Linked DNA regions of Methanothermobacter thermautotrophicus str. Delta H. Each later gene encodes a partner of the first gene's protein in a complex. Links are inferred from orthologs where the notes say so. Each region holds a gene or a part of one and is shown on either strand. Other genes may lie near its edges.

Region 1 (10,117 bases):
CTCGACGGAGATATTGCGGTTATAGGTAACGGTGCCGGGTTAACCCTCACCGCAATGGACCTCATAAAACTGAACGGGGAACCCGCCACATTCCTCGACATCGGTGGCGGTGCCTCAGAGGACGTCATAAGGAGGGCCCTTGACCTCGTCATATCCCATCCCTCAGTCCGGGTTGTATTCCTCAACGTCCTTGGCGGTATAACCAGGGCCGATGATGTTGCCAGGGGTGTTGTGAACGCCCTGAGGGATGCCAGAAGAGACGTGCCCCTTGTGATACGCCTTACCGGAACCAATGAGGAGGAGGGTCAGAGGATCCTGCGGGAGGCAGGAATCCCCTTTGAGACGTCCCTTGAGAGGGCTGCTGAGAAGGCCGTTGAGATAGCAAAAAACCTCTAAACCTCCAGCTCCCCTTCTCTTTTTTCTGGAAATAGAAAAAACCTCCAGCCAGCTTCCCTTTTTCTGTTTCCTTATAACAAACCCTGAAACGTCGGGTTAATGCACACCAGTATCAGGAGATTGTCCTCTTGATGGTGACGGTGTGGGCCATCACCAGGGCGGATATTATTATGTATGTGAGAAGGGCTGATGAGTTAAATGACCTGTTGAATATGAAGAGGCCCATCAGGCTCTGTGACAGGAATGCTGCAAGGGACCCTATAAGGAGGGCCTCCCGGCCAAGGTACATCCTGCTACCGTTGAGTCTCTGCTCCTGATACCTCCTGAGAACACTGAGCCCACAGAAGGTGACTATCATAACCCAGAAGAGGAGGAAGAGCAGCCCAAAGAAGCCCGCGTCAAAGGCCACCGCAAAGATCCCGGGTAGCATGTAGTCGATGTAGTCCTTCTTAACCACCAGAACCCCGTAGAATATGTGGTATGGAAGCCCCAGGTTCTGGATCATGGTGATGGGGAGGGTGATATATCCATCGGCGCCCCCCAGGCAGGCTGATTTCCAGTAACAGGAACCCTGCACATGTCCCCAGAAGGTCGTATTTTTAAGGACCAGTGAAAGGCTTGGAACCGTGTTCTCCTCAAGCCTTGTGATCCTCAGCATTGGACTCAGAACGCTCTTATTGAGGACCTTCGAGAGGAACTCCATGAGGGCGAAAGCTCCAGCACCGGCGAGGATGAATGATAGGACCGATTTTTTGGTTATCTTTGTGCTCCTCCTGAAACTCTTTGACATGAGGAGATAACCGAAGGCCCATCCCAGGAGCCAGAGCACCAGGAATGACCTGTGCATCAGCCCCCCGGAGATGGCTATTACAAAGAAGAGTAGAAGTGAAAGTTTCTTAACGGATGCTGATCCTATACCTGCCTCGGTGAGGAGGTTTGAGGATGCAACCATTGTAACCCAGAATAAAACCGCGAAGGGTCCGAAGGGGTGGGTGAATTCATGGTGTGATAGGAAGGGTAGCAGAAGAAAAGCTGCATCCAGTGAGAATATAAGTGCAAGTGCGACTGTCAGCACGGTCCCCAGGAACATCACAAGACTGAGGGGTGCCGCCACCACATTGAAGAGCAGAATTATGCCAACATGGATTATCACTGCAACTTCCAGGATGAACTGAAGGTTATTCTGAGCTATCAACATGATTAGGAGATATTGTAATAATCCTCAATATATATTATGGTCTGATGTGAAGACCGGTCACCGAAAAGGATGCCCCTGAATAAGGGGACCCCATGAACCACTCCAGGCTGGAAGGTATGCCACCACTAGAATCCCCTGGAACTCCGGCACTCTAAAAATAATCTATGGGGATGCAATCCCCATGATGTAGTTGTAGATGCTCTGGAGGAACGCATATATCTGGTCCAGTATACCTGATCCTCCAACCTGCTGGCTAACACCCTCCAGCCTCTGTTTAAATTCTGTGAGGCTTCCCTGGACCCTCTGGGATGCTGCAACCGAATCGGCAACCTGCTGGACCTGGGTCTCTGTGAGGTTGATGTTCATCTGCTGTGATACATCAACCACGACCCGCTGTATGTCAGCGGGGTCCTGGAGGTTCTGACTCTGGGTCCTGTTTTTGACCTCATCGAAGAGTTCAGCCACCCTATCCCCTGTGGCGTTTGTTTCGTTAACAAGCCTGCTCTGGAGGTATATCTCCTCAACAGATACCCTCTTGGCCTCCTCGGGTATCTGCTCTCCGACGGCGATCTCATATGATTTCAGGACCCCTGCAAGTGCAGCCTCCCCTGACGCAGGTACCGGTGAAGTCACTACTACGTAGCCACGATCTATCCCTGAGGACCTGAGGGCGCTTGCATACATCTCAGGTGTTACAACCCTTATCTTGCTGGTATCAACCGAGACCTTGATCCCGTCACTGTAGGAAAGGTCCACCATTGCACAGGACAGTATCTGCGATGGTGAGTACACACGGCCTGTGACGCCCCGTGAAACCTCGTTGACCTCTGATGCTGTTACAATCTTAATATCAGCACTCTGAAGGTCCTTATCTGTCTTTGCTTTGAAGTAGTCCATCACAGCGCTTTTGTATGATGGATTGCTGCTGGTGGCCTCCCCAAGTGTCACAGAGAACCCTGAAACTGCAAATACAGGGGCGGCCACAAGGAATGCAATTAGAATTAATGGAAGAATTTGCCTCATAATTACCACCTGTTTAATAATTATCGTGGATGAATTATTTAAGGGTGGTGTCTGGTCATCCAGAATCCGGCGCCCTAAGCCAGAAGAACAACCCTGCTCTCCCGTGATTCATCCACGATCTCCATCCCGGATGCAGCCGCAAGTTCTTCTGCAAATTCATGGACCTCATAGAAGAGGGGCATGTTCTCTATATCAAGGCGTCTTCTTGAGTAGCCTATGTACATGTAGGCCTTTACCTCAACAAAGTCGGGTCTGGCCCTCTCGATCATCCTGGCGAACCCCTCAGGATCCTTCATGTTAATATGCCTTACTGCGGTGATCCTGAGGACCTTCCTGCAGCTGAAGGATGGCATGAGTTCAAGTGAGCTGTTGAGGAGATCCCAGGCCCCTGGTATCTGTGGCCTGCAGAGTTCCTTATAGGTGTCCCTGTCAGGGGCGTCCAGGGATATGTAGAGCTGTGTGGGTTCCTCTGAAAGTTTTTCAAGGTTCATGGGTGCCAGGCCATTGGTTACAAGGAATGTTGTGAAGTTTCTCCTGTGAAATTCCCTCAGGAGACCATCCATGTCAGGGTAGAGCATTGGTTCCCCTGCAAGTGATATGGCAGCATTTGTCGGGTCCTGTGACTCCATCACCTTGATTTTATCTGCCCTTTCATTGCCGAGGTATCCACATAGCAGTTTCCTCTGTGCCTCTATGGCCCCATCAATTATATCTGCGGGTTCATCATGGGGGCCCTCCCATGCTGTCCCTGTTGATGAGAGGTCCCTCCAGCAGAAGAGGCATTTCTGCTGGCAAAATGGCACACTTGGAGACATCTGGAGGCATCTGTGGCTCCTGATTCCATAGAATTTTTCCTTGTAGCATACTCCCTCATTGACTATGCTCTTCTTTGTCCAGAGGCAGGTTTTAACCGCTGAATGTCCGTGCTCTCCCACGAAGCGGTATCCCATCCTCTCCATTTTTCTCTGAGATTCTTCCAGGTACATGGCCAACCCATCTCTAACATTTTTTCAGATGTTCTGCCCTTGATATGATTTCTGCAGCTCCATTTAAATATATGCCAGCAGGTTCTCTGATGGAATGATGCTATGAAATGTTTCTTATTCAAATATATATGCCAGACACAGGAACCGCTGCGATTAGATGACCTCCTGTTAGCCCCCCTTACATCAGCCACACCAGACAGACAGGAATGTGGGTTAATAATAAATATAAGCTTAGTATTAAAAGGTCTGTGTTTAAATGGCTTTATAATCTCTGGTTTTGCCATATAAGCTCTCTTAAAAGCCCCTGATGGAATTGAATTCATTAAAATGTGCTTAGGTGTGCGTGAGGTGCTGATTTAATTTAAAAGGCTTTCAGATTTTTTTAGGGCCCCATATTCATTCTTTGGAAAAAATAAAACCTTTTAACAGAGTATTGGGGCGCCATTATCAATTCATGATTAGAATCCTCTGAATGCTGAAAAAAGCATTATATAAGCCTTTTTGTCTTATTCCGGAAACAAAGGTTTATATATAGTGGTGATGTGATTAAGGTTCATGGTAAGGTCGGCGGGTAGATCCTGCCATCAGTGGAGGCGGTAAGATTAAGAGACACTCGCGTTACCTCGCTCTACTTGCACTCGCAGTAGCAGTGAGTACCATACCCATAGGACAGCTGGAATTTCAAGATTCCAGTGGCGATAAGATAACAGCAAAGTCCACATCCCTCCCAAAGGTTGATGCAGCATCCAAGTACAAGAAGTACAAGAGATACAGCAAGGTCCATGCTTCCAAGGGTACGGTAAAGAAAACCTACCGGACAAAGACAAAAAAGAAGTACACGTACCGGACAAAGGCTGCCTATAAGACAAAGACAAAGAAGAAATACAGGAGCCGTGCTACCTACAGTACAACCTCAAGAAAAGCATACACCAGGGCTATAAGCTCTGATGAGCTTAACAATCTCCAGGGCGATGAGGGGCTTGAGAAGCTTGCATCCTACATTAACAGGAACCTTAATCACAGATCAGGCGGGCCACACACAGCTGAAGGCGTTGAGAAGACAGGCTATGGGGACTGCTGGGGACTCTCTGACTGGTCTGCCCGGAAACTTGCAGCAAACGGCTACAAGGTGAAGGTCGTGCAGGGTGCCACCTCATCATCATCAAGACACCGATGGCTTCACGTGTATTCTGAGGGCAGGTGGACGAGCTTTGAACCGTCACTGGTAACCAAGCGTTACGGTAGTAAACATTATACTGCAACCTGCGGTCGCGCAACACGCGTTGTGAAGACCTACAACATGTAGTATAATGTTTACAATTTAATTTTTCACTGGTTTAACATCATCCAACAGCTTTCTGCATTTAACACCTTCACTATGTGGGGATGCGCTGGATATTACAGGCAAATTCATTCATGAACCCCTTCAACAACTCCCGCACGGATGTCACAGCATATTTTATAATACACCTCAACCATACTATGAGATATCCCATTAATCATGCTGGAGGATTTGGAGTTGAAGGACACACCCATTGTCATACTGAATTTTAAAACATACCTCGAATCAACAGGTGAGAGAGCCCTCGAACTTGCATCAATATGCGGGGATGTCGCAGATGAGACCGGTGTTAACATGGCTGTGGCACCGCAGCACATGGACCTCCACCGGGTGAGTGATGCTGTAGAAATACCGGTGCTGGCACAGCACATTGACGCCGTTGATGCTGGTGGACACACAGGGAGCATCCTTGCAGAGTGCGCCAGGGACGCAGGTGCAGCAGGAACCCTCATAAACCATTCAGAAAAGCGGATGCAACTTGCAGACATCGAATGGGTGATATCAAGGATGAAGGAACTTGAGATGATGTCCGTGGTATGCACGAACAACGTCATGACCACTGCTGCTGCCGCCGCCCTGGGACCGGACTTCGTGGCGGTTGAACCCCCTGAACTCATAGGATCCGGAATACCTGTGTCAAGGGCCGAACCTGAGGTTATAACGGGAAGTGTTGATGCTGTGAAGAAGGTGAACCCTGAGGTCAGTGTGCTCTGTGGCGCCGGAATATCCACAGGAGACGACATGAAGGCTGCTGTTGACCTGGGGGCCGAGGGTGTTCTTCTTGCATCAGGCATCATCCTGGCTGACAGCCCACGGGACGCCCTTCTGGATCTTGTAAGTAAGGTTTGATGGTGATCCCGGTGTCCTTTAAATTTAAAACCATGGATGACATTGAAGTCACAGGAAAGACAGTCCTTGTCCGCGTGGACATAAATTCGCCTGTGGACCCCAATGATGGGACAATACTCGATGATACAAGGATGAGGCTCCATGCAGAGACCATAAGGGAACTCTCAGATAGGGGTGCCAGGACAGTTGTGATGGCCCACCAGAGCAGACCCGGGAAGAATGACTTCACAACACTGGAGCAGCATGCCAGGGCGCTCTCCGGGATACTCAGGAGGCCCGTTAAGTACGTTGAGGATATATTCGGATCCGCTGCAAGGGAGAACATCTCAGGACTGGGTGATGGTGAGATAATCCTCCTTGAGAACGTCCGCTTCTACTCCGAGGAGGTGCTCAAGCGAGACCCTGAGGAACAGGCGGAGACACACCTTGTTAGGAAGCTGGCGCCCCTCCTGGACTACTTCATCAACGACGCCTTCGCGGCAGCCCACAGGTCCCAGCCCTCCCTTGTTGGCTTCGCCCTGAGGGTACCGTCAGCTGCGGGTCGTGTGATGGAGAGGGAACTTCGAACACTTCAGGGTGCCCTTGAGAATGTTGAAAGGCCCTGTGTCTATGTTCTCGGCGGGGTGAAGGTTGATGACTCCATCATGGTCATGAAGAACGTCCTTGAAAACGGTAGCGCAGACCTTGTACTGACAACGGGCCTTGTTGCCAACATATTCCTGGCGGGATGCGGGGTTAAGATCGGTAAGGTGAACATGGACTTCATCAAGAGCAGGGGATACTGTGACTTCATCAAGGTGGCGAAGAAACTGAAGAAGCGCTTCCCTGAAAGGATAGTTGTACCCGTTGATGTTGCAGTATGCAGGGACGGCAAGAGGGTTGATGTTCCTGTGAAAAAGATACCCAACCATCCGATACAGGATATCGGAATGGAAACCATAAAGCTCTACGCCAGGAGGATACGTGAGGCAAGGACCCTCTTTGCCAATGGACCGGCAGGCGTATTTGAGAACCCTGATTTCAGCATAGGAACCGAGGACATACTGAATGCAATATCCTCTTCAGAAGGTTTCTCAATAATCGGCGGGGGTCACCTTGCTGCTGCAGCAGTGAAGATGGGCTTTGAGGACAGCATAAACCATATCAGCAGTGGAGGCGGTGCCAGCATAAGCCTCCTTGCAGGTGAGGAGCTTCCCGCAGTCAGGGTGCTTGAGGAATCCAGGCACCCATAACCACAAACTATATAAATGAGTAGTTACTAACATTGGAAATGCCTCGGTAGCTCAGTCTGGTGGAGCGCGAGACTTGTAATCTCGTGGTCGCGGGTTCAATTCCCGTCCGGGGCTTCAAAAAGGGACCATAGGGTAGCTTGGTCGATCCTTTGGGCTTTGGGAGCCTGAGACCCCGGTTCAAATCCGGGTGGTCCCATCCACAAAGCTTAAATATGCATCATGTCCAATGATGTCCAATGATGTATATCAACCCGCCTTAGCTCAATTGGCAGAGCATCGGACTGTAGATCCGAGGGTTGCTGGTTCAAGTCCGGCAGGCGGGACTCCACCAATGGTGTGAAAGCTTTAAATACTAGAAAAATGTAACTCATAGCATGCATGTCATATAGGAATGGAAAAGTATATAAGCAGGTAACTAGAGAACAATGGAATGCTCTCATTCTAGAGACTTGCCCTGGTGGTGTAGGGGCTATCATGCGGGCCTGTCGAGCCCGCGACTCGGGTTCAATTCCCGGCCAGGGCGTTTCCTGAGGGCCCGTAGCTCAGTCTGGCAGAGCGCTTGGCTTTTAACCAAGTGGTCGCGGGTTCAATTCCCGTCGGGCCCGCTATCTAATTTTACGGTGACTTTTTATCTGGAGGACTGAATTGTGAAGAGGGAGATCTTGAAACACCAGCTGGTTCCGGAACACGTGATTTTGAATGAATCTGAAGCAAAGAGGGTGCTGAAAGAACTCGATGCGCATCCAGAACAGCTTCCAAAAATAAAAACAACAGACCCTGTGGCCAAGGCCATAGGTGCTAAAAGGGGGGATATAGTGAAAATAATCCGTAAAAGTCCGACTGCAGAGGAATTCGTAACCTACAGGCTTGTTCAGGACTAGTTTTTAAGATCAACACTGCAGGATCATTTCATCATCTAATTTGTTTTGGAGGAAGTCCATGAAAAAAAGTGCATGGGGATTGGTAGACGCGTTTTTTGATAAATACGATCTGGTGGACCACCACATCCATTCATACAACGACTTCGTAAGTAACCGCATACAGGAAATAATAGATACAAGCGAACCCATTGAACTGGAACAGGGAAAATACCGGGTCGAAACAGGAAAGGTGAGCATAGAGAAGCCCTTCATCAAGGAGGCTGACGGCTCAAAGAGCAAGATATATCCCACAGAGGCCCGGCTAAGAAACCTCACCTACTCAGCCCACATGAGCCTGGAGATGAGACTCCTCAAGGAGGGGGGACCTGAAACGGAATTCGAAAAGGTATACATCGGTGAGCTGCCGGTGATGCTGAAATCGGAGATATGCCACCTCCATGGCCTCAGCAGGAAGGAACTGATGGAGAAGGGAGAGGACCCCGCGGACCCTGGAGGCTACTTCATTGTTAATGGATCAGAGAGGTCCATCGTCACGATGGAGGAGATAGCTCCCAACAAGATAATCCTTGAAAGAATCGGTGAAGAGGACGAGAACAGAGCAAGGGCAATAGTAACATCCATAAGGAGTGGATTCAGGGCCAGAATATCCCTGGAGTACCGTAAGCCAAGGAAGACCGGTGTTTTCCTGAGAATATCCTTCCCCTACGTTCCAGGGGAAATCCCGCTCGTCATACTCCTCAGGGCCCTTGGACTTGCAACTGACCAGGAAATCATCACCAGCATATCAGACGACTTCAACTACCAGATGATAGCTGCAGACGATATACAGGTCTCCCTCGACAGGCTCAACCTCAATAAAAAGGAGATGAAGGAACTCGATGAAGAGGACCGGAGAGAATACCTCATAAGGAGCGCCATAAAGTACATCGGTAACCGCGTCGCCAAGGGGATGACCGAGGACTACCGTATAAAAAGGGCTGAAGACGTTATAGACCGTTACCTCCTGCCCCACATAGGAACAGAACCCGAAAAGAGGCTGGAAAAGGCAACATACCTTGCCGAGATGACCGAGATGCTCCTTCAGGTCATATCAGGGGAGCGCAGGCCACACGACAAGGACCACTACACAAACAAGAGGCTCAGGGTTTCAGGCGACCTCATGGAGGACCTCCTCAGGGTGGCCTTCACAAGCCTGAGCAGGGATATGAGCTACCAGCTCGAGAGGAGCCTTGCCAGGGGTAAGGAACCATCCGTAAAACAGGCTGTGAGATCCGACGTGCTGACAGAGAACCTCAAGCACGCCATTGCAACCGGTAACTGGGTTGGTGGAAGGGCAGGTGTGAGCCAGCTGCTGGACCGGACAAGTTACATGGGTACACTCTCCCACATGAGGAGAGTCGTTTCACCCCTCAGCAGAAGCCAGCCCCACTTCGAGGCAAGGGACCTTCACCCCACACAGTTCGGTAAGATCTGTCCAAACGAAACCCCTGAGGGTCCAAACTGTGGTCTTGTTAAGAACCTCGCCCTGCTGGCAAAGATATCCGAGGGCTCAGATGCCAGTGAGGTTGAGGAGGTCATTAAAATGGGGGTTGTGAACTAATTTTCCACCGGGAGGCTGTTAAGTGAGTAAAACCAAAATTTACATTAACGGGAAGCTTATAGGAACCTGTGAAAACCCTGAAGAATTTGTTGAGGAGATGCGGAAAAAGAGGAGATCCGGAGAAGTCTCCCCTGAAATGAACATAACCCATTACCCTGAAAACCATGAGATTTACATATTCACAGACCCTGGAAGGGCCAGGAGGCCCCTGATCATAGTTGAGGACGGAGAACCTCTCCTCACAGAAGAACACCTTGAAAAGCTTGAAACAGGGGAAATGTCATGGGACGACCTCATAGCCGCTGGAATAATAGAGTACTTGGACGCAGAGGAGGAGGAAAACGCCTACATAGCCATGAGCCCTGATGAAATCAATGACGAACACACCCACCTCGAAATAGATCCCTCCACGATGCTCGGTATCTGCGCAGGTATCATCCCCTTTGCAAACCACAACTCATCACCGAGGAACACCATGGAGGCGGGGATGACCAAGCAGGCCCTGGGTCTATACGCATCAAACTATGACTTGAGGACAGATACACGTGCACATCTCCTCCACCACCCCCAGGTCCCCATAGTCAAGACAAGGATAATAGATGTGACAGGC
Region 2 (12,765 bases), 930 kb from region 1 along the record:
CATCAGCAGATGAACAGGGCCGCTGCGATGGCCTATGCAACACTCACAGGCGCAACGGTTAAAATAGTTAAGAACCATAACAACCAGCTTGAGTCTGCAGTCAGTGAGATGAAAAGCGTTCTGGAGTAAGGTAAAGAGGAAAATAAAATGGTGCTTGAAATTGTTTACGGGGCGCTGAATGCTGTTTTCGGCCCATTCATTGCAATGGACCCGAATCCACAGAACCCCATCTTAACGGTTTTCCTGATATCGGCCATCGTGGCCTTCGTAATAACCCTGGCCAACAAGCTCCTTGTGGACCAGGAGAGGCTGGAGGAACTCAAGGTTGAGATGCAGGAATTCCAGCAGGAAATGATGGAGGCAAGGAAGAAGAATGACATGGCTGCACTGGAGGAGATCCAGAAGAAACAGATGGAGTTCATGGATAAGCAGCGCGAAATGATGACCATGTCATTCAAGCCGATGATAGTCACATTCATACCAATAATCCTTGTCTTCTACTGGATGGGACAGGAGCCACACATAGTCAATACACTGGTCATATTACCCCAGATTGCATACTACGTCCTCCTTGTCCCCCTGTGGCACATGTTCTATGGCATGCCACCAAACGCCCCATCCTATGCCATAGGATGGCTCGGATGGTACATATTATGCTCCTTTGCCATGTCCCAGATATTCAGGAAATTCATGGGACTTAAAGGTGGAATGTAAGGTTATGGAGAGATAAAAATGCCAGAGTTAAGATACAGATCCAGATCATATAAGAGAATCTTCAAGAAAACACCTGGAGGAAGGACAGTTACCCATTACCGCAGAAAGAAACCTTCAAAGCATGTATGTGCTGGCTGCGGAAAGCCACTCCACGGTGTTCCAAGAGGAAGACCCTACGAGATAAGAAAACTCTCAAAATCCAAGAAGAGGCCCAACCGACCATACGGTGGTTACTACTGCTCAAGCTGCGCACGCAAAGTCTTTAAAAAAGAGGCAAGGTCATAATGATCATAACCATCGGTGGTCTGGCAGGAACCGGCACAACGACAGTCGCCAGGATACTCTCTGAGAGGATGGGTATCCCCTGTGTATCTGCTGGAGATGTCTTCAGGCAGATGGCTGCTGAGAGGGAACTTGACATCCTTGAATTCAGCAGGATTGCAGAGGAAAACCCTGAAATTGACATTGAAATTGACAGGAGACAGGCCAGACTTGCAGATGAACACGAGGACCTCATACTTGAGGGCAGACTCTCTGCCCACTTCGCAAGGGCCGACCTTAAGGTGCTCCTCATAGCGCCCTTCGATGTCAGGGCCCAGCGCATAAGTGTCCGGGAATCAAAGGACATAGAGACGGTCAGAGAGGAGATCCGGATACGTGAGAGGAGCGAGGCCCAGAGGTACAGGGAGATTCATGGAATAGATGTGGATGACCTTGAGGTATATGACATTGTGATAAACACCAACCGTTTTGACGCCGAGGCTAGCTGACATCATACTAAAAGTTACTGAGGTGATTTAATGGCAGCAATAGAAGTTGGAAGAGTATGTGTAAAAACCGCAGGAAGAGAAGCCGGTGAAAATGGCGTGATACTCGATATCATCGACAAAAACTTCGTTGAAGTTGTGGGTGTTAACGTTAAAAATAGAAGGTGCAACGTGAGCCACCTCGAACCCACTGAGAATAAGATAGAACTCAAGTCAGATGATATTGAGGAGATAAAGAAGGAACTTGAATCCCTGGAATAAACTCACCTCTTTTTTTGCAGGTATCCCTCATGGCAAACTTCATTGAACTAAAGGAGGCCACCACAAACCCTGACTACGGGTGCCCACCGGCTGAACGGGACATTGAGGCCCATATATCCATGGGTGTTGTGAACCTTGATAAACCCTCAGGTCCAACATCCCATCAGGTGGATTCATGGGTCAGGGACATGCTCCACGTGGAGAAGGTGGGACACGGCGGCACACTCGACCCGAAGGTTACTGGTGTGCTCCCCCTGGGAATAGACAGGGCCACCAGGGTCATGCAGCTCCTCCTGGAGGCTCCTAAGGAGTACGTTTGCCTCATGAGGGTCCACAGGGAGGTGGATGAGGAAAGAATAAGGGAGGTCCTGGGGGAATTTCAGGGGAAGATATTCCAGATACCCCCACTCAAATCCGCAGTTAAAAGGGATCTCCGCGTCAGAACAATCTACCGTGTGGATATACTGGAGGTGGATGGTCAGGATGTTCTCTTCAGGATAGCCTGTGAGGCGGGGACCTATGTGAGAAAGTACTGCCACGATGTTGGCGAGGCCCTTGGTGCAGGTGCCCACATGGCTGAACTCAGACGCACAGCCGTGGGACCCTTCACAGAGGAGGGCCTTGTGACACTCCATGATCTCAAGGACGCATACCAGTTCTGGGTTGAGGATGGAGATGAGACCTTCCTGAGGGAGTGCATCCTCCCCATGGAGTTTGCAGTGGGTCACCTCCCCCGTGTGGTTATCCTGGACTCGGCGGTTGATGCAATATGCCATGGCGCTGATCTTGCACGTGGCGGTATAGCCGGACTGGATGATAACATAGCCTGGGGGGACACCGTCGCCATAATGACCCTCAAGGGCGAACTGGTGGGTGTTGGCGAGGCATCCATGTCTGCACTGGATATTGCAGCGGCAGATGGTGGTCTTGTTATTGAAACCCGCAAGGTCTTCATGGAACCGGGAACCTACCCGAGGATGTGGCGCTAGAAACCGACGGCAGCAATACTTAAATAGATGTCATAATATACAGTTATATGATACATCCTGTGCCGGGATAGCCTAGCCAGGTAAGGCGCAAGACTGGAAATCTTGTGGAGCTTTGCTCCTCCTGGGTTCAAATCCCAGTCCCGGCGTCGGTTAAAGCAACCCTGTTGCACCTACGACTCTTATGAAGAATTCGCAAACCCCCGTCCCGCGAATTCACTCTTACTGGAGGTTAATGAATGGAAGAAGAATTCAAACATATGGTTCGTATTGCCAGAAAGGACATTGATGGTAATAAGACCATGGAAAATGCCCTTACAAGTATAAAGGGCGTTGGTAAGGCTCTTTCAAGGGCAATAATCATGTCAGCAGGATACGATCTCAATCAGAGAATAGGCTACCTTTCCGATGAGGAAATAGAGAGACTTGAAGAGGCCATAAAGAACCCTGCCAAGTATAACATCCCATCATGGATGATCAACAGGCGTAACGATTACGAGACAGGCGAGGACAAGCACCTCATAGAATCTGACCTCGAAATGTGCCTCAGAGAGGACCTCAACAGGATGAGGAAAACAAGGAGCTACAAGGGAAGGAGACACGAACTTGGACTACCTGTCAGGGGACAGAGGACAAAGTCAACATTTAGGAAAGGCTCCTCAGTTGGTGTGAGAAGGAAGAAGAGATAGTTAAGGAGATGTTAAAATGGGACACCCACGTAAGGCAAGGAAAAAGTATGATACTCCACCTCACCCATGGAACGCTGAAAGAATAAAGGAAGAAAACAGGCTCGTGGCAAAATACGGCCTCAAGAACAAGAAGGAAGTCTGGAAAGCAGAGACAATGGTGAGGAGATACAGGAGGGACGCAAGGTACCTCCTTGGTATGGCCAGTGAACACACAGGGAAGGAGAGGGAACAGCTCCTGGGCCACCTCGTCAGGACAGGAATACTCAACGAGGGCGCCAAACTCGAGGACGTCCTGGACCTCACAGTGGAGGACGTGCTCAGGAGAAGACTCCAGACACTGGTCCACAAGAGGGGACTTGCAAGGACCGTGAAGGAGGCCAGGCAGATGGTCATCCACGGCCACATAGCCCTTGACGGAAGGAAGATCGACGCCCCGGGATACATAGTTAAAAGGGGAGAAGAGGATAAGATAGGGTTCTACCCATCATCCCCAATGAAAAAACAGATAGAAGCAGCCCAGGACGCTGAATAATTTCAGGGAGAGATAAAATGGCTGAGAAGGAAAAATGGGGAATTGCAAATATTTACTCATCATTCAACAACACAATAATCACCATCACAGACATAACCGGTGCAGAGACCATAACACAGTGGTCCGGTGGTAAGGTTGTGAGGGCGGACCGTCAGGAGTCCTCACCCTTCGCTGCAATGGAGGCCGCAACAAGGGCAGCTGATGATGCAAAGGAGAAGGGCATCGTCGGCCTGCACATAAAGGTCAGGGCTCCTGGTGGAAACGGTCCAAGGACACCCGGACCAGGTGCACAGGCAGCCATAAGGGCACTGGCAAGGGCTGGAATGAGGATAGGTAAAATTGAGGATGTAACTCCCATACCTCACGATGGAACAGGTAGACCTGGAGGTAAGAGGGGAAGAAGGGTCTAAAATGGATATTGCTCTTAAGGAAAAAACTGATACCGAAATGGTCTTTGTGGTCAGCGGCGTCACGGTTCCATTCATAAACGCCATAAGGAGGATCTGCATGATGGAGGTCCCCAAACTGGCAATTGAGTACGTCAACATGTACAGGAACGACGCCAAGATGTTCGATGAGGTACTGGCCCACAGGCTGGGGCTTGTACCCCTTGCAGCTGACCCTGAATTTGCTGAATCCCTTAAAATGCCTGAGGAGTGCGACTGTGAGGAGTACTGCTCAGAGTGCAGTGTATCCCTCACCCTCAGGAAGAAGGGCCCGGGTGTTGTTTACTCAGGGGATCTTGTTTCAGAAACACCCGCAGTTAAACCGGTTTACCCTGACATTCCCCTTGTGAAGCTTGGAGATGATGATGAGCTTGAACTGGAGGCCGTCGCACAGCTGGGTGTGGGAAGGGAACATGCGAAATGGGAACCCACCACAGCATGCGCATACAAATACTACCCCAGGATAGAGTTCAGTGAAGACTGTGACGAGTGCCTTGAATGCATCGAGGCATGCCCGAGGGATGTTCTTGGAGAGGAATCAGGTAAACCCGTGGTTGTTGACCTTGAAAACTGTTCAATGTGCAAGAGCTGTGTCAGGGCATGTGATAAGAGGGCCATAGATGTGGGATACGAGGAAGGCAAGTTCATATTCAGGATAGAGACCGACGGATCAGTTGACCCAAAGGATGTTCTCCTTAAGGCCTGTGACATCCTCAGGGACAAGGCAGAGCAGGTAATAACATTTTGTGAAGGAGGCTAACCAATGGTAAGGAAGATTACCAAGACGAATCCCAATCTTATAAAACTCATACGTAATCTCAGGAAAAAATCATCCCAGGAAGGCGCAGCAATCTGGAAGGACGTTGCAAGGAGACTCGAAAGGCCCACAAGGAACAGGGCTGCAGTCAATATATCCAAGATAAACAGGCACTCCGATGAGGATGAAACAGTTCTCGTGCCTGGAAAGGTCCTTGGAAGCGGAAACCTTGACCACAGGGTCCAGGTTGTTGCCCTGTCATTTTCACAGACAGCAAGGGATAAGATCGAGAGGGCCGGGGGAGAGTGCCTGACACTCGGAAAAATTGTTGAAGAGAACCCGGCCATTAAGAACATAAAGATAATAGAATAAGGTGTTGCTCATGATCATCAACGGAGAAGGACATATCCTTGGAAGACTGGCAAGTGTCGTCAGCAAGAAGCTCCTTGAGGGGGAGGAAGTGATCGTCTTAAATGCCGAGAAGATCCTGATCACAGGTTCTAAGGAATGGGCATACGGCAAGTACAAGCAGAGGATTGACAGGGCCAGCATATCCAACCCCAGAAGGATGGGTCCCAAGTACCCCAGAAGGCCCGACGACATATTCAGAAGGACCGTGAGGGGCATGCTACCCTACAAGAAATCAAAGGGAAGAGAAGCCTTCAAGGGCCTCAAGGCATATGTGGGTATTCCACGTGAATTCAAGGATGAAGAAATGGTTGAAATACCCGATGCAAAGGCAGGCAGCATAAAAAAGGGAATGGAACTCGGAGAGATCTCAGAACTTCTGGGTGCTAGATTACAGATAGGGAGTGTAATCATGAAGAAGGTTATTCACACAAGCGGCAAAAGGAAAACCGCCATTGCAAGGGGGACCATCAGGGAAGGTAAGGGTAGAGTGAGGATCAACAAGGTCCCGGTTGAACTCTACACACCTGAACTTGCAAGGCTCAAGATCATGGAACCACTGAAACTTGCCGGCGACGTTATAAATGACGTTGACATAAACGTCAGGGTCGTTGGTGGGGGTATAGTTGGACAGGCCGAGGCTGCAAGGATGGTCATCGCCAGGGGACTCGTGGACTGGACCAGTGACATGGACCTCAAGGAGAAGTTCGTACAGTACGACAGGACAATGCTGGTGGGAGACCCCAGACGTTCAGAGCCCAAGAAGTACGGGGGCCGAGGCGCCCGTGCAAGGAGACAGAAGAGTTACAGGTAGATCAATCGATAACTTTATATATTTTTATTTTATAAACTAAAGAGTAGAATGATTCAGTATGATTCCAGTAAGATGTTTAAGCTGCGGAAAACCTGTATCAGCCTATTTCAATGAGTATCAGAGGAGAGTGGCTGATGGAGAGGACCCCAAGGACGTGCTTGATGACCTGGGTCTCAAGAGGTACTGCTGCAGACGAATGTTAATTTCACATGTTGAGACATGGTAGGGGACCGTAGGGTAGCTTGGTCCATCCTCCCAGCCATTGAAGAAGTTTCCGGACTTTTCAACTGGAACGGGGATGGTCAGCACCGGAACGCTGGAGACCCGAGTTCAAATCTCGGCGGTCCCATCAAATCGAATCCAAGAACCTCTATTTTAATGTTTTTCTTGGAGGCATATGCATATGGCGTCAAAAAAACTCACACGTTTTGAAAGGGCTAGGCTGATAGGTGCCAGGGCACTCCAGATATCAATGGGTGCAAGACCACTCGTTGAGATCAAGGAGTCACTGGACCCTGTTGATATAGCCAGAAAGGAACTTGAAAAGAAGGTCATGCCACTGGACGTTAGAAGAGACAAATAAACTCTAATAAACCACTATTTTTCAGTCTAGAGTTTATTATGAGGTGTTTTAATGGAAAGTATTATTGAAGATGTTAGAGTAAGGAAAATTCTTGACAGCAGGGGAAACCCGACGGTTGAGGTTGATGTTATAACCTGGAACGGCTTTGGAAGGGCTGCAGCCCCCAGCGGTGCAAGCACAGGTTCCAGGGAGGTTGCAGCCTTCCCATCAGGGGGGGTTGATGAGATAATAACAGAGGTCGAGGATATAATCTCCTCAGAACTCATAGGAATGGATGCAGTGGACCTCCAGGACATAGACCTCGTCCTAAAGGAGATCGACGGGACCGAAAATCTCTCATCTCTGGGAGGTAACACCGTGGTGGCTGTTTCAATGGCAACCGCAAAGGCAGCAGCATCATCCTACAACATGCCCCTCTACAGGTTCCTCGGCGGAAACCTTGCAACATCCATACCCTACCCCCTGGGTAACATGATAAATGGGGGGGCCCACGCAGGAAAAAACGCCCCTGACATACAGGAGTTCCTGGTTGTGCCTGTGGGTGCTGAGGACATAACCGAGGCGGTTTTCGCAAATGCAGCCGTCCATAAGAGGATAAGGGAGCTCATCCAGAAGAAGGACCCGTCCTTTGCAGGAGGTAAGGGTGATGAGGGCGGATGGGTGCCCAGCCTCTCAAACGGGGACGCCCTGGAGATACAGGCCACTGCCTGTGAGGAGGTAACAGATGAACTCGGTGTTGAGGTGAGACCATCGCTGGACCTTGCAGCGAGCGAATTCTGGGACCCTGAGATTGAGAAGTACGTCTACAGGCAGGAGAACGTCCAGAAGGACACAGGCGAACAGATAGAATTTGTTAAGGAGATAATTGAAACCTATGACATGTACTATGTCGAGGACCCCCTCCATGAGGGAGACCTTGAGGGTTTCGCCGAGCTGACATCCCTGGTTGGTGACCGCTGCATGATCTGTGGTGACGATATCTTCGTGACCAACAGGGAGATACTCAGGGAGGGTATAGAGATGGGTGCAGCCAACGCCATAATCATCAAGCCCAACCAGATAGGCACCCTCACAGACACCTACCTCACCGTCAAACTGGCCCTCGAGAACAGGTACACCCCTGTGGTTTCACACAGGTCAGGTGAGACAACAGATGATACCATAGCCCACCTTGCGGTGGCCTTCGGAGCACCCCTCATAAAGACAGGTGCAATAGGCGGTGAGAGGATAGCCAAACTCAACGAACTCATACGCATACAGGAAGAGATTCCATATTCAAGGATGGCTGATCTGCCATTTTAAATATTGAAACTTATTTGAGGTGATAGATTGTCAGAACTACTAATACCACTGGACAAATACCTTGCAGCAGGACTGCACATTGGAACACAGCAGAAAACAGCTGATATGGAGAAGTACATTTACCGTGTGAGATCAGACGGACTCTACGTCCTCGATATAAGGAAGACAAATGACAGGGTAATCGCGGCTTCAAAGTTCCTCTCAAAGTATGAACCCGATGACATCCTCGCTGTTTCAACAAGACAGTATGGACAGGAACCTGTGAGGAAATTCGGTGAAGTTACAGGTGCAAGGACCATACCTGGAAGGTTCATACCCGGTACACTCACAAATCCTAACTATGCGAAGTTCATTGAACCGGAGGTCCTGGTGGCCACAGATCCAAGATCAGATTCACAGGCAATCATCGAGGCCAAACAGATAGGCATACCTGTGGTTGCCCTCTGTGACACTGAAAACCTCCTTGGAAATGTTGATATAGCAATACCCGTCAACAACAAGGGACGTAAGGCCATAGCCCTTGTCTACTGGTTACTGGCAAGGCAGTTCCTCCGGGAGAAGGGCATCCTCAAGGAGGATGAGGACCTGGACATACCTCCAACAGAGTTCGAACTGAAGATCTAGAAGTGGTCATATGATAAGGAGACCTGCAGTGGCGGGAGCTTTCTATGAACGGGACCCCGCGGCCCTCAGAAGGCGCATTGAATGGTGTTTCGAGCATGAGCTCGGACCCGGCACCCTTCCGGCAGTGGGGTCCATGAGGAGGATAAAGGGGGTGATCGCCCCCCACGCAGGTTACATGTATTCAGGACCCGTGGCAGCACACGCCTACCATGAGCTGGTATCCGATGGAATCCCCGGGACCCTGGTGATAATCTGCCCCAACCACACAGGGATGGGGTCAGGTGTATCGCTTATGCAGCAGGGTGCATGGGAGACACCCCTCGGTACAGTGGAGATAGACTCAGAGCTTGCAGAAGCCATTGTGAGAGAATCAGGGATCATAGACCTGGATGAGACAGCACACCTCGCCGAGCACAGCTGTGAGGTGCATGTACCCTTCATCCAGTACTTCACAGATAACTTCAGGATAGTTCCAGTTACCATGTGGATGCAGGGCCATGAGACAGCCGCCGATGTTGGACATGCGGTCGCATCAGCCATCAGGGAAACCGGAAGGGATGCGGCTGTCATCGCAAGCACAGACTTCACACACTACAGTCCACAGGACATTGCTGAAGCCACCGACAGAAGGATCATTGACAGGATAACAGCAATGGATGATACCGGCATGTACGGTGTTATCAGTGAACTCAACGCAACCATGTGCGGTTATGGGCCGGTAGCGGCTACCATCATAGCCTCAAGGATTCTTGGAGCCACAGAATGCGACCTACTGAGATATGCAACAAGTGGAGATGTTACCGGTGACCGCAGCTCGGTGGTGGGCTACGCTCACTTGTCCTGAGATAAGGGTGAAACATTGAAGTCGTCGGCATCCGCACCTGCCAAGGCCATTCTTTTTGGTGAACACGCAGTGGTCTACAGCAAGCCGGCAATAGCAGCCGCCATAGACCGCAGGGTGACTGTAACCGTAAGTGAATCCAGCAGCACCCATGTAACCATCCCCTCCCTGGGTATACGCCACAGTTCAGAGAGACCATCCGGTGGCATCCTGGACTACATCGGGAGGTGCCTCGAGCTTTACCATGACGCATCACCCCTTGACATCAGGGTGGAGATGGAGATACCCGCCGGTTCAGGCCTAGGTTCATCGGCTGCACTCACCGTTGCACTGATAGGTCCCCTCGACAGGTACCATGGAAGGGATCATGGACCCGGGGAGACAGCAGCCAGGGCCCACAGGGTGGAGGTTGATGTACAGGGAGCCGCCAGCCCCCTTGACACAGCCATCAGCACCTATGGGGGCCTTGTATACCTTGACAGCCAGAGGAGGGTGAGGCAGTTTGAGGCCGACCTGGGGGACCTTGTAATAGCACACCTTGACTATTCAGGGGAAACAGCCAGGATGGTTGCCGGCGTAGCTGAAAGGTTCAGGAGATTCCCGGATATCATGGGGAGGATAATGGACACAGTTGAGTCCATAACCAATACAGCATACAGGGAACTTCTAAGGAACAACACAGAACCCCTGGGGGAGCTCATGAACCTCAACCAGGGGCTGCTGGACTCCATGGGCGTTTCCACACGTGAACTTTCAATGATGGTCTATGAGGCAAGGAACGCCGGGGCAGCAGGTTCAAAGATCACAGGAGCCGGCGGCGGCGGGAGCATAATAGCCCACTGCCCGGGATGTGTGGATGATGTTGTCACGGCCCTTAACAGGAACTGGAAAGCCATGAGGGCAGAGTTTTCGGTTAAGGGACTCATCTAATATTCACAGGGTGCATATGTAATGATCATTCTCAAGCTTGGTGGAAGTGTAATTACCAGGAAGGACTCTGAGGAACCTGCAATAGACAGGGATAACCTTGAAAGGATAGCCTCAGAGATAGGGAACGCTTCGCCATCATCATTGATGATAGTGCACGGCGCAGGGTCCTTTGGCCACCCATTTGCAGGTGAGTACAGGATAGGCTCGGAGATAGAGAATGAGGAGGACCTCAGGCGCCGGAGGTTTGGATTTGCACTGACCCAGAACTGGGTTAAAAAGCTTAACAGCCATGTATGCGACGCACTCCTTGCTGAGGGAATTCCAGCAGTTTCAATGCAGCCATCAGCTTTCATAAGGGCCCATGCTGGCCGCATAAGCCACGCGGATATCTCACTGATCAGATCCTACCTTGAGGAGGGTATGGTACCGGTGGTCTACGGTGACGTTGTACTTGACTCAGACAGGAGGTTGAAATTTTCTGTCATATCAGGAGACCAGCTGATAAACCACTTCTCCCTGAGGCTGATGCCGGAGAGGGTCATACTCGGGACAGATGTGGACGGGGTATACACCAGGAACCCTAAGAAGCACCCCGATGCAAGGCTCCTTGATGTTATAGGATCACTCGATGACCTTGAATCCCTTGACGGGACACTTAACACTGATGTGACGGGTGGAATGGTCGGTAAGATAAGGGAACTCCTTCTGCTTGCAGAGAAGGGTGTGGAATCTGAAATAATTAATGCTGCAGTGCCCGGAAATATTGAGAGGGCCCTCCTGGGAGAGGAGGTACGGGGCACAAGAATCACAGGGAAACATTGAGGACATTCACGATTATCAATCAACATTCAAAGGAATTTATAGGGTGATGGAAAATTTTTAAGGGCGTTAAAATATGATTTCGGATAGGAAACTGGAGCATCTGATCCTGTGCGCCAGCTGTGATGTTGAGTACAGGAAGAAGACAGGCTTCGAGGATATTGAGATAGTTCACAGAGCCATACCTGAAATAAACAAGGAAAAGATAGATATAAGCCTTGATTTTCTCGGCAGGGAATTATCATCTCCTGTAATGATAAGTGCAATCACAGGCGGCCACCCGGCCTCCATGAAGATAAACAGGGAACTTGCCAGGGCGGCAGAGAAACTTGGAATAGCACTTGGACTTGGAAGTCAGAGGGCCGGGGTGGAGCACCCTGAACTTGAGGGGACCTACACCATCGCAAGGGAGGAGGCACCCTCAGCAATGCTCATAGGTAACATTGGAAGTTCACATATCGAATACGCTGAAAGGGCCGTGGAGATGATAGATGCAGACGCCCTGGCAGTGCACCTCAACCCACTCCAGGAGTCCATACAGCCCGGAGGAGACGTTGACTCATCAGGGGCCCTCGAGTCCATATCAGCAATAGTTGAGTCAGTGGACGTCCCGGTAATGGTGAAGGAGACAGGGGCAGGTATATGCTCAGAGGATGCCATTGAACTTGAATCCTGTGGTGTATCAGCCATAGATGTTGCAGGTGCAGGCGGCACCAGCTGGGCTGCCGTGGAAACATACCGGGCGGATGACAGGTACCTCGGAGAACTCTTCTGGGACTGGGGCATACCAACCGCTGCAAGCACCGTGGAGGTCGTGGAATCTGTCAGCATCCCGGTAATAGCATCAGGGGGTATCAGGAGCGGGATCGACGCCGCCAAGGCAATATCCCTCGGTGCAGAAATGGTGGGGATTGCACTCCCGGTCCTTGAAGCAGCGGGGCATGGCTACAGGGAAGTTATTAAGGTAATTGAGGGATTCAATGAGGCCCTCAGGACTGCAATGTACCTGGCAGGTGCAGAGACACTTGACGATCTTAAAAAATCACCAGTCATAATAACAGGCCATACAGGAGAATGGCTGAACCAAAGGGGCTTTGAAACTAAAAAATACGCCAGGAGGTCATAATTTGAGCGTAGAAGTAATTGCGATCGGCGGATACGAGGAAGTTGGTAAGAACATGTCCGCCGTTAAGGTAGGAGATGACGTTGTAATATTTGATATGGGGATTCACCTTGACAGGGTTCACATACATGAGGACACAGATATAGCAAGGATGCACAGCCTCGACCTC

The links.
Region 2: MTH_RS04965 (region 1) and MTH_RS00210 share a complex: the UniProt entries of both Methanocaldococcus jannaschii proteins name them as parts of the RNA polymerase complex. The link is inferred for Methanothermobacter thermautotrophicus str. Delta H from one-to-one orthologs.

Annotation. Positions count from the first base shown.
Region 1 is NC_000916.1:946,873-956,989, forward strand. The notes cover bases 6,614-9,290. They hold MTH_RS04965 (DNA-directed RNA polymerase subunit H), read left to right. Parts: upstream 6,614-7,673; coding sequence 7,674-7,907; downstream 7,908-9,290. Other genes in these bases: MTH_RS04935 (phosphoglycerate kinase), read left to right, coding at 6,614-7,026; MTH_RS04970 (DNA-directed RNA polymerase subunit B''), read left to right, coding at 7,966-9,290. In the rest of the region: sucC (ADP-forming succinate--CoA ligase subunit beta), read left to right, coding at 1-396; MTH_RS04910 (hypothetical protein), read right to left, coding at 509-1,594; MTH_RS04915 (DUF1002 domain-containing protein), read right to left, coding at 1,757-2,617; twy1 (4-demethylwyosine synthase TYW1), read right to left, coding at 2,692-3,603; MTH_RS04925 (transglutaminase domain-containing protein), read left to right, coding at 4,253-4,909; tpiA (triose-phosphate isomerase), read left to right, coding at 5,105-5,794; more of MTH_RS04935, read left to right, coding at 5,827-6,613; more of MTH_RS04970, read left to right, coding at 9,291-9,507; rpoB (DNA-directed RNA polymerase subunit B), read left to right, coding at 9,530-10,117. UniProt on the Methanocaldococcus jannaschii protein: DNA-dependent RNA polymerase (RNAP) catalyzes the transcription of DNA into RNA using the four ribonucleoside triphosphates as substrates.
Region 2 is NC_000916.1:14,681-27,445, forward strand. Bases 5,655-8,367 are described here. They hold MTH_RS00210 (DNA-directed RNA polymerase subunit K), read left to right. Parts: upstream 5,655-6,777; coding sequence 6,778-6,957; downstream 6,958-8,367. Other genes in these bases: MTH_RS00200 (30S ribosomal protein S9), read left to right, coding at 5,973-6,374; MTH_RS00205 (DNA-directed RNA polymerase subunit N), read left to right, coding at 6,433-6,600; eno (phosphopyruvate hydratase), read left to right, coding at 7,009-8,259; rpsB (30S ribosomal protein S2), read left to right, coding at 8,287-8,367. In the rest of the region: MTH_RS00135 (adenylate kinase), read left to right, coding at 1-129; MTH_RS00140 (EMC3/TMCO1 family protein), read left to right, coding at 148-714; MTH_RS00145 (50S ribosomal protein L34e), read left to right, coding at 733-999; MTH_RS00155 (50S ribosomal protein L14e), read left to right, coding at 1,515-1,742; MTH_RS00160 (RNA-guided pseudouridylation complex pseudouridine synthase subunit Cbf5), read left to right, coding at 1,772-2,731; MTH_RS00170 (30S ribosomal protein S13), read left to right, coding at 2,968-3,417; rpsD (30S ribosomal protein S4), read left to right, coding at 3,434-3,949; MTH_RS00180 (30S ribosomal protein S11), read left to right, coding at 3,967-4,359; MTH_RS00185 (DNA-directed RNA polymerase subunit D), read left to right, coding at 4,361-5,155; MTH_RS00190 (50S ribosomal protein L18e), read left to right, coding at 5,159-5,524; more of rpsB, read left to right, coding at 8,368-8,883; amrB (AmmeMemoRadiSam system protein B), read left to right, coding at 8,894-9,727; mvk (mevalonate kinase), read left to right, coding at 9,743-10,654; MTH_RS00235 (isopentenyl phosphate kinase), read left to right, coding at 10,676-11,476; fni (type 2 isopentenyl-diphosphate Delta-isomerase), read left to right, coding at 11,550-12,599; MTH_RS00245 (RNase J family beta-CASP ribonuclease), read left to right, coding at 12,601-12,765. UniProt on the Methanocaldococcus jannaschii protein: DNA-dependent RNA polymerase (RNAP) catalyzes the transcription of DNA into RNA using the four ribonucleoside triphosphates as substrates.